DNA from 2 places in the Streptomyces sp. NBC_00158 genome. Region 1 is predicted to be linked to the other one. Evidence: riboswitches for the same ligand, from Rfam matches in the RefSeq annotation. Region 1 holds a riboswitch; the other holds the start of a gene.
The links. A riboswitch is a leader RNA that binds a small molecule or an ion and turns the genes downstream of it on or off. The one in region 1 is predicted to bind cobalamin.
Positions count from the first base shown of each region.

Region 2: another riboswitch for cobalamin. It lies ahead of OG553_RS09120 (energy-coupling factor ABC transporter permease); the one in region 1 lies ahead of OG553_RS33085 (acyl-CoA thioesterase).

Region 1 is NZ_CP108161.1:7,226,125-7,233,443, reverse strand. It holds gene OG553_RS33110 (FAD-dependent oxidoreductase) at 43-1,275, opposite strand; gene OG553_RS33105 (hypothetical protein) at 1,616-1,840, shown strand; gene OG553_RS33100 (DJ-1/PfpI family protein) at 1,941-2,678, opposite strand; gene OG553_RS33095 (substrate-binding domain-containing protein) at 2,757-3,173, opposite strand; gene tsaD (tRNA (adenosine(37)-N6)-threonylcarbamoyltransferase complex transferase subunit TsaD) at 3,237-4,316, opposite strand; cobalamin riboswitch at 4,492-4,645, shown strand; gene OG553_RS33085 (acyl-CoA thioesterase) at 4,802-5,227, shown strand; partial or broken gene OG553_RS33080 (2Fe-2S iron-sulfur cluster-binding protein) at 5,300-5,419, opposite strand; gene OG553_RS33075 (FAD-binding oxidoreductase) at 5,505-6,815, opposite strand.
Region 2 is NZ_CP108161.1:2,060,232-2,067,550, forward strand. It holds gene OG553_RS09095 (L-serine ammonia-lyase) at 1-581, shown strand, start outside; gene OG553_RS09100 (hypothetical protein) at 774-1,088, shown strand; gene OG553_RS09105 (SsgA family sporulation/cell division regulator) at 1,383-1,793, shown strand; gene OG553_RS09110 (hypothetical protein) at 1,886-2,398, shown strand; gene OG553_RS09115 (flavodoxin family protein) at 2,426-3,145, opposite strand; cobalamin riboswitch at 3,277-3,503, shown strand; gene OG553_RS09120 (energy-coupling factor ABC transporter permease) at 3,532-4,230, shown strand; gene OG553_RS09125 (energy-coupling factor ABC transporter substrate-binding protein) at 4,230-4,604, shown strand; gene cbiQ (cobalt ECF transporter T component CbiQ) at 4,608-5,357, shown strand; gene OG553_RS09135 (ATP-binding cassette domain-containing protein) at 5,348-6,175, shown strand; gene OG553_RS09140 (PadR family transcriptional regulator) at 6,317-6,946, shown strand; gene OG553_RS09145 (EF-hand domain-containing protein) at 7,012-7,224, opposite strand.

The sequences.
Region 1 (7,319 bases):
ATCGAGTTCGCCGGGGGCGAGCTCCGCTTCCTACGGAAGAGGTCAGCGCAGGGATTCCCGCGGGGGCCGCTCGCGCAGGGCTCCGTAGCCGATGAAGTAGGCCGGGACGCGGTTCAGCCAGCGCGACTCCGTGATCAGTTCCGTCATGCGCTTGGCGCGGCGGGGGTCGCCGAAGGCGGTCTCGCCCGCCAGCAGGGGTTCGATGACCTGGGCGTGGGCGAGGCGCTGGAGGCCCTGGGTCATCACCGTGGTGGGCCAGCGGCGCAGTTGTACGCGGCGGACGTCGTGCAGCCCGACGGTCCCCGCGCGCAGTGGCCGTACCAGGTGGCGGGCCGCGGCCACGGCGTCCTGGACGGCCAGGTTGATGCCGATGCCGAAGACGGGCGACATGGCGTGGGCGGCGTCGCCGATGCACAGCAGGCCCGGGCGGTGCCAGCGGCGCAGCCGGTCGAGCCGTACGTCGAGCAGCTTGACCTCGTCCCAGGAGGTGACGGCGCCGGCCCTGTCGGCCAGCCACGGCGCGGCGTCGGTGAAGCGGGTCATGAAGCGTTCGAGGCCCTCGGCGCGGCGTTCGGTGTCCGTGCCCTTGGGGATGAGCGCCGCGCACTGCCAGTAGTCGCCGCGGTCGATGAGGGCGGTGAAGAACCGGTCGCCCAGGGCGCCGACGAGCCCGCTGGGGTCGTCCTCGTGGCGCGGCAGGCGGAACCACCAGGCGTCCATGGGGCAGGGGAAGCCCTCCAGGCCGAGTTCGGGCAGGGCCCGGGCCAGCGAGCCGCGGCCGTCGCAGGCGACGGTCAGGGTGGCCCGCAGTTCGCCGGTGCGGCCGTCGGCGGTGCGGTAGCGGACGCCCGTGACCCGTCCGCGTTCCATCAGGAAGGAGGTGGCCCCGGTGTCCATGCGCAGCCGGAAGGAGGGTTCCTTGCCGGCTTCGTCGGCGAGCAGGTCGAGCAGGTCCCACTGGGGCACCATCGCGATGTAGTTGTACTTGCCGGGCAGGGCGGCGATGTTCCCGACGGTGACCAGGGACCGGTCCGGCCCGAGGGGCAGTTGGACCGAGGACACCCGGCGCTGCGGCAGCAGGGCGAAGCGTTCGGCGAGGCCGATGTCGTCCAGGAGCGAGAGGGTCGAGGGGTGCACGGTGTCGCCGCGGAAGTCGCGCAGGAAGTCCCCGTGCTTCTCCAGCACCGTCACCTCGACCCCGGCCCGGGCGAGCAGCAGCCCGAGCACCATGCCGGCCGGCCCGCCCCCCACCACACAGCAGGTCGTGCGTTCCACATCAGCGGCCACGGCAGCACACCCCTTCGCCCTTCGCCCTTCGCGGGAAATCCGGCGGCCCCGGGAGACGTCCCGAGGTGACGACCCACACATAGGTGACTAGCATGGTCAGGAGACGGCCGCCATCGCGGGAACGGGCCTTTCGCCCGCGGTGATTCGAACGGCCCAGAGAAAGCGCGATCCAGCCCCCATGGGTCCGCGGCTCGAACAGCCGCGTTGACGGCGGATGCGCCCTCCACACGTTTATCGGGCAAAGACAGATCTCCGTGCTGTGGACGGAAGGAGGTCGAAGGCACTTCGCGCCGTATGCGCGGCGCAGTCACGAGAAGGGTTTTGAACCATGCGTGCACTGAGAGTGAAGCGGCTCTTCGCGGCGTCCGCGATCGGAGTCCTGATGGCCGGCGGCGCCGCCATCGGAGCGGCGGGTACGGCCACCGCGGCGGTGCCCACCCAGACGGTCGCCTACGTGAGCCACGGTGGCGGCGGTTGGGACGACGACGACCACGGCCACGGCTGGTACGACGACGATGACGACTGGGGCGGAGGGTACGGCGACGACTGCTGACGGGTGACCGTCCGCGGGGCTGCGCGGACCGCCGAGCCGACGGTCCGCGCTGTCCCGTGTCCGCGTGCCGCGGCGCCGTGGTCTAGCGGGACCGGGCGGCCTAGCGGGACCAGACCGTGCCGCGGGCCTCGTATTCGAGCATGGCCTCGACGGCGTTCGCGGTGTCCGGGCCGAGTTCACGGCGTACGAGCCACAGGGCGAGTTCCAGCCCCGAGGTGATGCCCCCGGCGGTGACGAGGTCCCCGTCGTCGACGACGCGGGCGTTCTTCAGTACGCCGCCCTGCTGTTCGAGGTCCGGCCGGGCCTTGTGGTGGGTGGTGCAGGGCCGTCCGCGGGTCAGTCCCGCGGCGGACAGCAGCATCACGCCCGTGCACAGTGCGCCGACCGTGAGTCCGGGGCGGGGCGCGGCCGCCAGCGCGCGCGGGAGGATGCCCCGCCGGATCTCGGACCAGACGCCGGGGTCCTCGCGGCGCGCGTAGCCGCCGCCCGGTACGACGATGAGGTCCGCCTCGTCCGGGGCCCAGCCGTGGTCGACGCGGATCCGGGTGCCGTACGAGGCCTGGACGGTTCCGGGGCGGGAGGCGGTGACGTAGCGGACCTCGACGGGCCGGCCGGTGAAGAAGCGGGCCGCGGAGAAGACCTCGTAGGGGGCGGCGAAGTCGAGCTCCTCCACCCCGTCGAACATGACGACGTGCACGCGCAGGGGGCCGTCGGTTCTGGCGGGCCGTCCGGCCGGGGCGGCCGCCGCCGCGGCTCCGGCCGCTGTTCCCGTGAGTCCCGTGACGGCGCCGGTGGCGCCGATCGCGGTCGTCGCCCTGAGGAGGTTCCTTCGGTTCATGGGGTGCTCCAGCCCGTGTGTGTGGTGTCCGGGAAGGCAGTCGGACGCCGCGGCCCCCGGGTTCCCGCACCGCCGGGGTCAGGTGCCGAGCCGGGTGGAGGCCCGGGATTCGAGCGCCCAGTCGTGCCGCCGGACGGTGTCGGGCGGGGTCCGCCCGGCGAGGACGTCGCACAGCAGGTCGGCGCAGGTCCTGCCGTACGCGGTGGGGCGGAGGTCGATGGCGGTGACGGGCGGGTCGCAGCTGCGGGCGGCGACGCCGTCCACGCAGGAGGCGAGCTGGAAGTCGCGGCCGACGGTCCGGCCGAGGTCGGCGAAGGGCACCGTGTGGACGGTGACGGGGATCCCGTGGGCCGTGCTCCAGGAGGCGGCGGCGGTCCGCAGCGCCCGGGCCCGGGCGGAGGTGGCCTCGGGAGCGAGGAGGGCGGGCGCACGGGCGCCGCGGCCGTGCACGTGGTCGAGGAGCGCGGTGAGGGAGGCGGCGTTGTCGCAGACCACCGCCGCGGCCGGGGTGGGGTCGCGCCCCGGGTAGCACCCGCCGCCCGGAGCTGTACGGCACGCTCACGGAGCGGCTCGACCCGCGGGCGCCGTAGCGGGTGCCCGGCGGTCCGCGGGGTGCAGGGCCGCGTACTCCAGGGGGGCGGACGGGTCGACGGACACGTCCAGCCCCGCCGGGTCGGCACCGGCCCGCACCAGCAGGTCGCCGACGGCGGCGATCATCGCCCCGTTGTCGGTGCACAGCGTGAGCGGCGGCACCCGCAGTTCGATCCCGGCCGCCGCGCAGCGCTCCTCGGCGAGGGCCCGTACCCGCGAGTTGGCCGCGACGCCGCCCACGACCACGAGGGTGTTTACGCCGTACTCCCGGCAGGCGGCCAGCGCCTTGCGGGTCAGGACGTCCGCGACGGCCTCCTGGAGCGAGGCGGCCCCGTCGGCGAGCGGGATCTCCTCGCCGCTCTGCCGGTGGCGTTCGGCCCAGCGCGCGGCGGCGGTCTTCAGGCCGGAGAAGGAGAAGGCGTACGGGTCGTCGCGCGGCCCGGTCAGCGGGCGCGGGAGGGCCACCGCCCCCGGGTCGCCGGCGCGGGCGGCGCGGTCGATCGCGGGCCCGCCGGGGTAGGGCAGCCCGAACACCCGGGCCACCTTGTCGAAGCACTCGCCGGCCGCGTCGTCGACGGTGTCCCCGAGGTGCAGGATCGGGTCGCGCACGAGGTCCCGTACGAGCAGCAGCGAGGTGTGGCCGCCCGACACGATCAGCACCACGCAGGGGTCGGGCAGCGGCCCGTGCTCCAGGGTGTCGGCGGCGACGTGCCCGGCAAGGTGGTGCACCCCGTACAGCGGCACCCCCGCCGCGTAGGCGAGGGTCTTGGCCCCGGCGAGCCCCACCTGGAGCGCGCCCGCCAGCCCGGGTCCGGTGGTGACGGCGACGGCATCGAGGTCGCGCACCCGCAGCCCCGCCCGGTCCAGGGCCTCGCGGACGACCGGGTTGAACGCCTGGAGGTGCGCCCGGGCGGCGATCTCCGGCACGACCCCGCCGAACCGGGCGTGCTCGTCCATGCTGGACGCGACGACGTGCGCGAGCAGCCGCCCGCCGGACACGATCCCGACCCCGGTCTCATCACACGAGGACTCGATGCCCAGCACCACCGGAGCGCCCACGCCAACCTCTTTCGCACAACAATCGCTCTTGCAATAGATGTGCAACAAGGTACCGGCGAGGTGAGGTGCGGGTCACGGCCGGGCCCCGCCCGAGCGGGCCGGGCCGTGGCCTAGGGTGGCGGGTGCAGCTGGTTCGCCCCCGTCCGCCAGGCGGGATGCGTCGTAAGAGGGAACCCGGTGGGAATCCGGGACTGCCCCGCAGCGGTGAGCGGGAACGACCGCCGTCATACGCACTGGGACCGGACGACGGTCCCGGGAAGCGACGGCCAGTAGGAGCCGGCCCCATGTGGCCCGCGTGCCCGCGAGTCCGAAGACCTGCCCGCTGCCCGTACGCGGACCCAACCGCGTACGGACATCCCGGTGACCTCGTGGGCGGGTCGGCGGCAGCGGGCGCCCCGCGCGACCCGCCGCTCCTCCGCGTCCGCGACCCGTCCGCCGGGACCGCCCCGACACGACTCGCGAAGGAGAGATCCGTGACCACGGACATCACCGCAGGTACCCGGGCCCACAAGGCGCCGGCCGATTCCCGTGTGACCCTCGCCCACATCATGAGCGACCACGACACCAACCTCTACGGGACCATTCACGGCGGCGTCGTCATGAAGCTGATCGACGACGCGGCCGCCGCGGCAGCGGGCCGCCATGCCGACGGTCCCGCCGTCACGGTCTCGGTCGACCGGATGACCTTCCGCTCCCCCGCCCGCGCCGGCGACCTCCTCACCGTCCACGCCACCCTGGACCGCGCCGGGCGGACCTCCATGACGGTCGCCGTACGGGTCACCGCGGAGCGCTGGAACGCGAACACCCCCGCCACCGAAGTCGCCGACGCCCGCCTGAGCTTCGTCGCCGTCGACGCCGAAGGGCGCCCGCGCCCGGTCCCGGGCCTGCTGGAGGACTGACGGCGCGCGGCTCCTCGGGCGTCGGCCCTGGTCGAAGTCGATGGTGACCCCGTCGGCGAGGGGGCGGGCCCGGCAGGCGAGGACGAAGCCCTCCGTGATCTCCTCCCCGGTCAGCTCGCAGTCGTCGAGCCGGACCCCGCCCCCGCTGCGGCGGGCCCGGCAGGTGCCGCAGAACCCCGCGCGGCAGGAGTGGGGAGGTCGAGCCCCGCGCGGAGCCCCGCGTCGAGCACGGTTTCGGCGGGCCGGAGGGGGACGGTGCTCTCGCTGCCCCGGACGATCACGGTGACCGACCGGGCGGTGCCGGCCGGGGCCTGCACCCGGCCGGTGCCGGCCGGGCCGGCCGCGTCCGCCGGCGGGGCTCCGGCGGCGGCCGCGAAGCGTTCGCCGTGGATGCGTTCCGGCGGCAGGCCGAGGTCGGTGAGGGCCCCGCGTATCCCGTCGACCAGGTCCGCCGGGCCGCACAGGTAGGCCGATTCCACGCCGTCGGTGATGCCGCGGGCCGTCGCGGGCCGGCGGAACGTGCTCCCGGTGAGCCGGCCGCGTCGCGGTTGCCGTAGACGAGCGTGCACCGGCTGCGCCGCTCGACCGCCAGCACGCTCTTGACGATCGAGAGGATCGGGGTGATGCCGCTGCCGGCGGCGACGCCCAGCACGTGCCGCTCGCGCAGCGGGTTCGGGTCGACGGCGAACCGCCCGTTCGGGACGCCGGCCGTGACCCGGTCACCGGCCCTGAGGCGGGTGTTGACCCAGTGGGACATCCGTCCGCCCGGCTGCGCCTTGACGGCCACGCGCAGTTCGCCGTCGGTGAGGCCGCTGCAGATCGAGTACGGGCGGCGGACCTCCGACCCGTCGAGGACGGTGTGGAGGGTGAGGTGCCGGCCGGGCCGGAAGCGGAAAGCCTCGACGAGTTCGTCGGGGACCCGGAAGAGCACGGAGACGGCGTCGGGCGTCTCCCTTCGGACCTCGACGATGGTGAGCGCGTACGGGCCGCCCCGCCCGGGCGGCACGGCGGGCTGCTCCGCGGCCGTCCGTGGTGCGGCGGGCGCCGGGCCCGTCCGGGCGGTCCGGCGGCCGGCCACGAGCCGGTAGACGAGGAGGAACACGAAGGCGGCCGCGAGCAGCCCGCCGCTCACCCGTACGAGGGGACCGCCGGCGTCACTGCCCGCGGTGAAGGTGTGGACCCCGGCCAGGCAGAACACCGCGCAGGCGGTGCGGTGCAGGTAGCGCCACAGCCGGTCCGGCAGCCGGGCCCTGAGCAGCGAGGTGACCTGCACGGCCACCAGGAGGTGGACCGCGACCACACCACAGCCCTGCGCCAGCGGGTTGGCCGCGCGGGCGAACGGCACGAGCAGCTCCGTCCGGCCGAAGGCGTAGCGGGGTTCGAGCACGAGCGCGGCGAGGTGGAGGGCGGTGAAGGACACCGCCAGACCGGCCAGCCATCGGTGCAGGACCAGCAGCCGGCCGGGCGCGGGCCGTCCGCCCATGACCCGGGTGGAGAGCAGCAGCCCCCACAGCACCGCCGCGGAGAGGAGCCACCAGGCGGTCAGTCCGCTGGCCCGGGCCACGTACCACCACAGCTGCGGATCCATCGTCCTCCCCTTCGTGAGGTGCGGGTGGGTGAACGCCCCGGCCGCTGCCGGCCCCCGTGCCGGGAGGCGTCCTCCACCCGCTGCCGTTCGGCTTCCTCGGCGCGCTCCGCCCCGGCGAAGGCCGCGATCAGGAGCAGAGTCACCGTCACGCTCGCCCCGCACACCGCTGTCCGCGACACCGCCGTTGCCGTCTGCGGCCGGACGGTGCGGCGCCTTCCGGGCTCGCTCGTGTCCGTCCTCCTTCGGCCTGCCGCGGACGTCGTCGCGCTCGTGGCCGGTGGGGTGCGGCCGGGTGGCGGGGCGGGCCTCGGCGGGCGGGGTCCCGTGTACGGCGCGCGGGCGGCGGGCGGGGCGGGAAGACGAACGGGAGCCGGAACGGGAGCGGGGGTGGCGGGGGCCCCGATCCTGGGGCCGGGCGGTCCCTCGGTCGCCGCGCGTGGCGGCGGTTGCGTGGTGAGAGCCGTCAGGGCGATGACGCCGAAACGCCGACGGCCACCACGGAAC
Region 2 (7,319 bases), 5.2 Mb from region 1:
AGTGGACGACGATCTACGCGATGGCCGTCAACGAGGAGAACGCGGCGGGCGGCCGGGTCGTCACCGCCCCCACCAACGGTGCCGCGGGCGTCCTGCCGGCCGTCCTGCACTACTACGTGAACTTCGTGCCCGGCGCGGACGAGGACGGCGTGGTCCGCTTCCTGCTGGCCGCGGGCGCGATCGGCATGCTCTTCAAGGAGAACGCCTCGATCTCCGGCGCCGAGGTCGGCTGCCAGGGCGAGGTGGGCTCCGCCTGCTCGATGGCCGCGGGCGCCCTCGCCGAGGTGCTGGGCGGCACCCCGGAGCAGGTCGAGAACGCCGCCGAGATCGGCATGGAGCACAACCTCGGCCTTACCTGCGACCCGGTCGGCGGCCTGGTCCAGATCCCCTGCATCGAGCGCAACGGCATGGCCGCCGTCAAGGCCGTCACCGCCGCGAAGATGGCGATGCGCGGCGACGGCAGCCACAAGGTCTCCCTCGACAAGGTCATCAAGACCATGAAGGAGACGGGCGCCGACATGAAGATCAAGTACAAGGAGACGGCACGCGGCGGGCTCGCGGTCAACGTCATCGAGTGCTGATCCGAGAAGTGCGCAAATGATCCCCGGTTCGGGGTTTGGACCGGGATGATCACGCTTGCGAGGGAAGAAGCCGGTCCGGGCTGGTTTCTCGATGATCACGTGCGCCAGTCTGGTCACACGACGTCGCGTCACCCCCGGGCGGTCGGCCAACCGCCTTACCCCCTTGCTGTTTTGCGTACTGGAGGCTTCACCATGGCAGGCATCCGCAGCATCCGCGTGATGGCGGCGCTCGCATCGCTCCCCCTCGCCGCCGCGCTCTTCACGGGCACGGCCCAGGCGGACAACGGTGCCGGCGCCGCCGGCACCGCCTCGAACGCGGCCCTCGCCGGGATCCTCGGCAGCGGCGTCGGCGGCAGCAACCTCGGCAACTCCTCCACCGCGCAGCAGGTCGCGTCGGGCTTCGGGGCGTCGAACCAGAACAACGGCGCCCAGGCCAACGGCTCCGGCTTCACCGCGATCGGCCAGTCCAACAACCACGACTCGCTGATCTACAACCCGCTCCCGTAGCGGCCGGCCGCGCGGCCCCGCCGCAGCGCGCCACCGGGCCCGCCCTCCCCCCGGAGGGCGGGCCCTTCGCATGCCTGTGACGCATGCCTGTGACGCATGCCTGTGGCGCATGCCTGTGGCGCGTGCCCCCGGCGCCTGCCCGCGACGCGTGGCCCGCGGTGCACGCGGTGGCCGAAAAGAGGCCCTGCGGCCCGGCGCCTCGGGACCTTCGGCCCGGCGGCGCGGCCCCGGGCCGGGGATAGCGTGCCGGGAGGGGCGCGGGAAGACCCCACGCGCGACGAGAGGCAGCCGCCGATGGCCACCATCACCGAACAGAGACTCCTGCCGCTGAGGCTGGAAGCCGCCCCCCTGTCCGTGCCGCTGACCGGCCGGTTCGTCTACCGCACGGACCGCCCGTACGAGGTGGCCGTCGACTTCCGGGGCGCCGGGACGCACCTCGCCCGGTGGGTGTTCTCGCGGGAGCTGCTGCTCGACGGGCAGACCGCCGCCACCGGCGAGGGCGACATACAGGTGTGGCCGCGCTGGAGCGGCTCGGAGCCGCGCGTCCTGCTCGGCTTCAGCAACGGCGAACAGAGCTGCGTGGTCTCCGCCCGCGCCAAGGACGTGCGCGAGCTGTGCCGGCGGATGACGGAGCTGGTGCCGCGCGGGCAGGAGCGGCGCCACTACGACCTGGACGCGGAGCTGAGCGCGCTGCTCACGTTCTGACGCGGGGCGGGGTCCCGTGGAACCGGTCGCGGCCCGGCGCTGTCTTATGAGATGACAGGCAAGTCCCCGTCTCACGGAACCGGGGAGACATCATGCGTCACCCGCACCGCCGCCGGATCGTGGCCATCGCCACGGGTGCCCTGCTCACCGCCGGGCTCGCGCTCTCCGCGTCGCCGGCCTCCGCAGCCACCACGACCACCCGCACCCAGACGCCGCTCGTCGTCAATGCCCGCTGGGGCGGGCACTGCACGTACGACCGGCTCGTGATCGACCTCCAGGGCTACGTGCCCCCGGTCACCGTCACTCCCGTGTCCGAGCTCGTCTACGACGGGTCGGGACAGCCCGTCCCGCTGGCCGGGAAGTACTTCCTGGAGATCCGCCTGCACCCGGCCGCCGGGCACAACGACGCCGGGCAGAACGTCTACCAGGGGCCCCGGCTCCAGAAGATCTACCTCAGCAAGCTCAAGGGCATGGCCATGACCGGCGACTACGAGGGGTACGTGACCTTCGGCGCCGCCTTCGACACCCAGCCGACCTGGAAGACCTCCGTCCTGCACTCGCCCGAGCGGCTCGTGGTGGACTTCCCGCACCCCAACACCTGCTGACCCGATGACGGCCCCGGAGCCGCCCGGCTAGCGGTGCTCGGGGTTGGGGAAGTCGAAACGGCAGCCGGCGTCCCAGAGGGAGCGCTGGTTGCCGTGGGCCGGCATGCCCCCGGCGCGCTTGAGGAGCGCCGCCAGGTGCATCAGGTTCCACGACATGAACGTGGTGTTCCGGTTGGTGAAGTCGTTCTCGGGACCGCCCGAGCCCGGGTCCAGGTAGGAGGGGCCGGGGCCGGCCTCGCCGATCCAGCCCGCGTCGGCCTGGGGCGGGATCGCGTAGCCGAGGTGCTGGAGGCTGTAGAGGACGTTCATCGCGCAGTGCTTGACGCCGTCCTCGTTGCCCGTGATCAGCGCTCCGCCGACGCGCCCGTAGTAGGCGTACTGGCCCTGCTCGTTCAGCAGGGAGGAGCAGGCGTAGAGCCGCTCGATGACCCGCTTCATGACGGAGCTGTTGTCCCCGAGCCAGATCGGGCCGCACAGCACCAGGATGTCGGCGTCCATGATCTGGCTGTAGAGGACCGGCCACTGGTCGCTCTCCCAGCCGTGGTCGGTCATGTCCGGCCAGACGCCGGTGGCGATGTCGTGGTCGACGGCGCGGATCAGCGAGGTGCGGGCGCCGGCCGATTCCATGACGGCCCGGCTCCGCGCGATCAGTCCCTCCGTGTTGCTGGTCTCGGGCGAGCGTTTGAGGGTGCAGTTGACGTAGACGGCGGAGAGGTCCTCGTACCGGGGGCTGTCGTCGGCGGCCATGTCCTCCACCGTGCCGGGCGCCGCGCGGGCCGGCCAGCGGGCCTGGCCCGTCCGGGTGCGCGGCGGGGCGGGTGGCGGGGCGGGCGCCGGGTGGCCGGATCGGTCCGGGTTGTGACGGTCCGTGCGGGCGACTAGGGTCGTCTGGCCTTGGTGTTCGGGAAACCGGTGGAAAACCGGTGCGGCCCTCGCCACTGTGATCGGGAAGTCCGGCTCCACCCTCCCCCAGACTCCGTCCGGGAGGTGCCCCCACCGCGGGAAGCCACTGGGCCCGCGTGGGAGACCGCACGGGCCCGGGAAGGCGGAGCCAGGGCATCAGCACCCGTGAGCCAGGAGACCGGCCGGGGCGCGTCGTCCATCCACGAGGTGCTGGAGAGGTCTCCCAACCCATGCATATAGCCGAGGGGTTCCTGCCCCCATGGCACGCGGTCGCCTGGGGCGCCGCGTCCGCCCCCTTCGTCGTCCACGGCGTCCGCGCGCTGACCCGCGAGGTCAGGTCGAACCCGGAGAGCACGCTGCTGCTCGGGGCGTCCGGGGCGTTCACGTTCGTGCTGTCCGCCCTGAAGATCCCTTCCGTGACGGGCAGTTGTTCGCACCCGACGGGAACGGGGCTCGGCGCCATCCTCTTCCGGCCGCCGATCATGGCGGTGCTCGGCACGATCACCCTGCTCTTCCAGGCGCTGCTGCTGGCCCACGGCGGGCTGACCACGCTGGGCGCCAACGTCTTCTCGATGGCCATCGCCGGACCCTGGGCCGGCTACGGCGTCTACCGGCTGCTGCGGAAGTCCGGCGCGCCGCTGATGGTGACCGTGTTCTTCGGCGCGTTCTTCGCCGACCTGGTCACCTACTGCGTCACCTCCGTCCAGCTGGCGCTGGCCTTCCCCGACCCGGCGAGCGGCTTCCTCGGCTCCCTGGAGAAGTTCGCGGGCATCTTCGCCCTCACCCAGATCCCGCTCGCGATCAGCGAGGGCCTGCTGACGGTGCTCGTGATGCGGCTGCTGATGCAGTCCAGCAAGTCGGACCTGGTCCGGCTCGGGGTCGCGAAGCTGACCGGCGGCAAGCAGGCGGAGCCGGAGGCGGCCCTCTGATGAGCAGGAACGCGAAGATCAACTCCCTGCTGCTGCTCCTGGTGGCGGCCCTGGCCGTGATCCCGCTCGCGCTGGGCCTCGGCGACGGCAAGGAGGAGCCGTTCGCCGGCGCCGACGCGCAGGCCGAGGCGGCCATCACCGAGCTGAAGCCGGACTACGAGCCCTGGTTCTCCCCGCTGTACGAGCCCCCCTCGGGCGAGGTCGAGTCCGCGCTGTTCGCCCTCCAGGCGGCCCTCGGGGCGGGCGTGCTCGCCTACTACTTCGGCATCCGCAAGGGCCGCCGCCAGGGCGCGGCGCAGGCCCTCGCCCAGGCTGCGGCCCCCGAGGCCGCGGCCGCGGAGGCCGGGCCGGACCGCCCGGCCCGGGAGTCGTAGGCGGTGCTGCCGATCGACGTGGCGGCCCACTCCAGCCGCTGGCGGGGCCGCCACCCCCTGGAGAAGGCCCTGCTGGGTCTCGGGCTCACCGTCACCGCGGTGTGCCTGCCGCCCTGGCCGGGCGGGCCGCTGGTGGCCGCCGCGACCCTCGCCGTGCTGCTCGGGCCGGCCGGGGTCGCCGGGCGGCAGCTGTGGCGGGCCTTCCGGGTCCCGCTGGGCTTCTGCGTGACCGGGGCGCTGCCGCTGCTGGTGTCGGTGGGCGGCCCGGACGGGTTCCTCGCCCCGGCCCCGGACGGCCCCCGGCACGCGGTGGAGCTGCTGCTGCGCACCTCGGCGGCCTCGCTCGGGGTGCTGCTGTTCGCCTTCACGACACCGGTCTCGGACGTGCTGCCGCGGCTGGTGCGGGCCGGGGTGCCGGCGCCGGTGGTGGACGTGGCCCTGGTGATGTACCGGATCGGCTTCCTGCTGCTGGACTCGATGGCGCAGGTCCGGCGCGCCCAGGCGGCCCGGCTCGGACAGACGGGCCGGGCGGCGGTGTGGCGTTCGCTGGCCGGGCTCGCGGCGACCTCGTTCGTCCGGGCCTTCGACCGTGCGGCCCGGCTCCAGGAGGGGCTGGCGGGGCGCGGATACGACGGCGCGCTGCGGGTGCTCGTGCCCGAAGCGACGCTGTCCTGGCGGTTCCTGACGGGGTCCGCCGCCCTGCTGACCGCCCTGGTCGCGGGGACCCTCGTACTGAAGGAGCTGTGGCTGTGACCCCGTTGGTGGAGCTGGTGGGCGCGGGGTACGCGTACGAGGACGGCCCGGCCGTGCTGTCGGGGGTGGACTTCGGCATCGCCGAGGGCCGCGCGCTGGTGCTGCTGGGCCGCAACGGCAGCGGCAAGACCACGCTGATGCGGCTGCTGAGCGGGGGCCTGCGGCCCGGCCCGGGGTCGCTGCGGCTCGGCGGCGCGGAGGTGGCGTACGACCGCAAGGGCCTGGTCCGGCTGCGCACCTCGGTGCAGCTGGTGGTGCAGGACCCGGACGACCAGCTCTTCGCGGCCTCCGTGGAGCAGGACGTGTCCTTCGGCCCGATGAACCTGGGGCTGCCCGCGGCGGAGGTCCGCGAGCGGGTGGACGGCGCGCTGGCCGCGCTGGACATCACCGCGCTGCGGGACCGCCCGACGCACCTGCTGTCGTACGGGCAGCGCAAGCGCGCGGCGATCGCGGGCGCGGTGGCGATGGCCCCGCGGGTGCTGATCCTGGACGAGCCGACGGCCGGCCTCGACCCGGACGGGCAGGAACGGCTCCTGGACGTCCTCGCCGGGCTGCGGGCGGCCGGCACCACGGTCGTCATGGCCACCCACGACGTGGACCTCGCGGTGCGCTGGGCCGACGACGCGGCCGTACTGACCCCGTCGGGGATCCGGGTAGGGCCTGCCGGGATCCTGCTGGCGGATCCCGAGCTGCTGGCGGCGGCGGGGTTGCGGTCGGCCTGGTCCCCAGTGGTCGCCGCGTTCCTGCGGGCGAAGGGGATGCTGCCGGACGGGGCACCGGGGCCGCGCACCCCGGAAGAGCTCGCCTCACTGGGGTGAGCCGGGCCCTCGCAGGGGCCGAGCTGTGAGCGGGGGCCCGGTGGGGCGGGGTTGCCCTGCCGGGCGGGATGTCCCGGTGTGCCCACCCGTACCGCCCTGCGGGACGATTGCCCACACCTCGCGCACACCTACGATGGCGGCATGTCGCTGCCGCACGCCATCCTCACCGCCCTGATGGAGAAGCCCTCGTCGGGGCTGGAGCTGACGCGGCGGTTCGACAAGTCGATCGGCTACTTCTGGTCCTCGACGCACCAGCAGATCTACCGCGAGCTGGGGCGGCTGGAGGAGGCCGGGCTGATCCGCGCCCTGCCCAGCGAGGTGCCGGTGCGCGGGCAGAAGAAGGAGTACGAGGTGCTGCCCGACGGCCGCGCGGAGCTGGCGCGGTGGGTGGACGAGAGCCAGGACCCGAAGCCGGTGCGGGACGCGCTGCTGCTGCGGATCCGGGCGGCGGCGGTGGTCGGGCCGCAGGGGCTGGGGCCGGAGCTGCGGCGCCATCTGGAACTGCACCGGGCGCAGTTGGCCACGTACGAGGCCATCGAGGCGAAGGACTTCCCGGCGGAGCGGGACGCGTCCGCGGACCGGTTGCGCCGGCTCGTGCTGCGCGGCGGCATCGCCCTGGAGGGCTTCTGGCTGAGCTGGCTGGAGGAGGCCCTGTCGGAGGTCGAGGCCCTGTCGGAGACGGAGGCGCTCTCCGGAGCGGAGCGACCGGCGCGGGCCGAGGCGCCGCAGGGCGGGGCGCCGGAGAACGGGGCGCCGCAGGGCGGGGCCTGACGCGCCCCCGCCCCGGCGGGCGGGGCGGAGGCGGACGCGCCGCGCTTACTTGTGACGCGCCGCGCTTACTTGTTCAGGGAGGCCCAGAACTCGTCGAAGCTCATCAGCTTGTCGCCGTCGCTGTCCTTGGCGGCGATCACGGAGTCCGCGATCGCGGCGGTGACGTAGTGGTCACCCATCGCCTTCATGGCCGCGCTGTACTCGTCGGCCGTGACGAAGCCGTCACCGTTCACGTCGAACTTGTCGAACGTCGCCCGTGCGCTCTCGATGTCAGCCACTGGGTCCACCCCTTCTCGGTGCTTCTTGACCGGCTCAGGGTAGCGGCCCGGGGCGCCGGAGGCTCCCGCGGGTCCCGTTCGGGCGGCAGAAACAT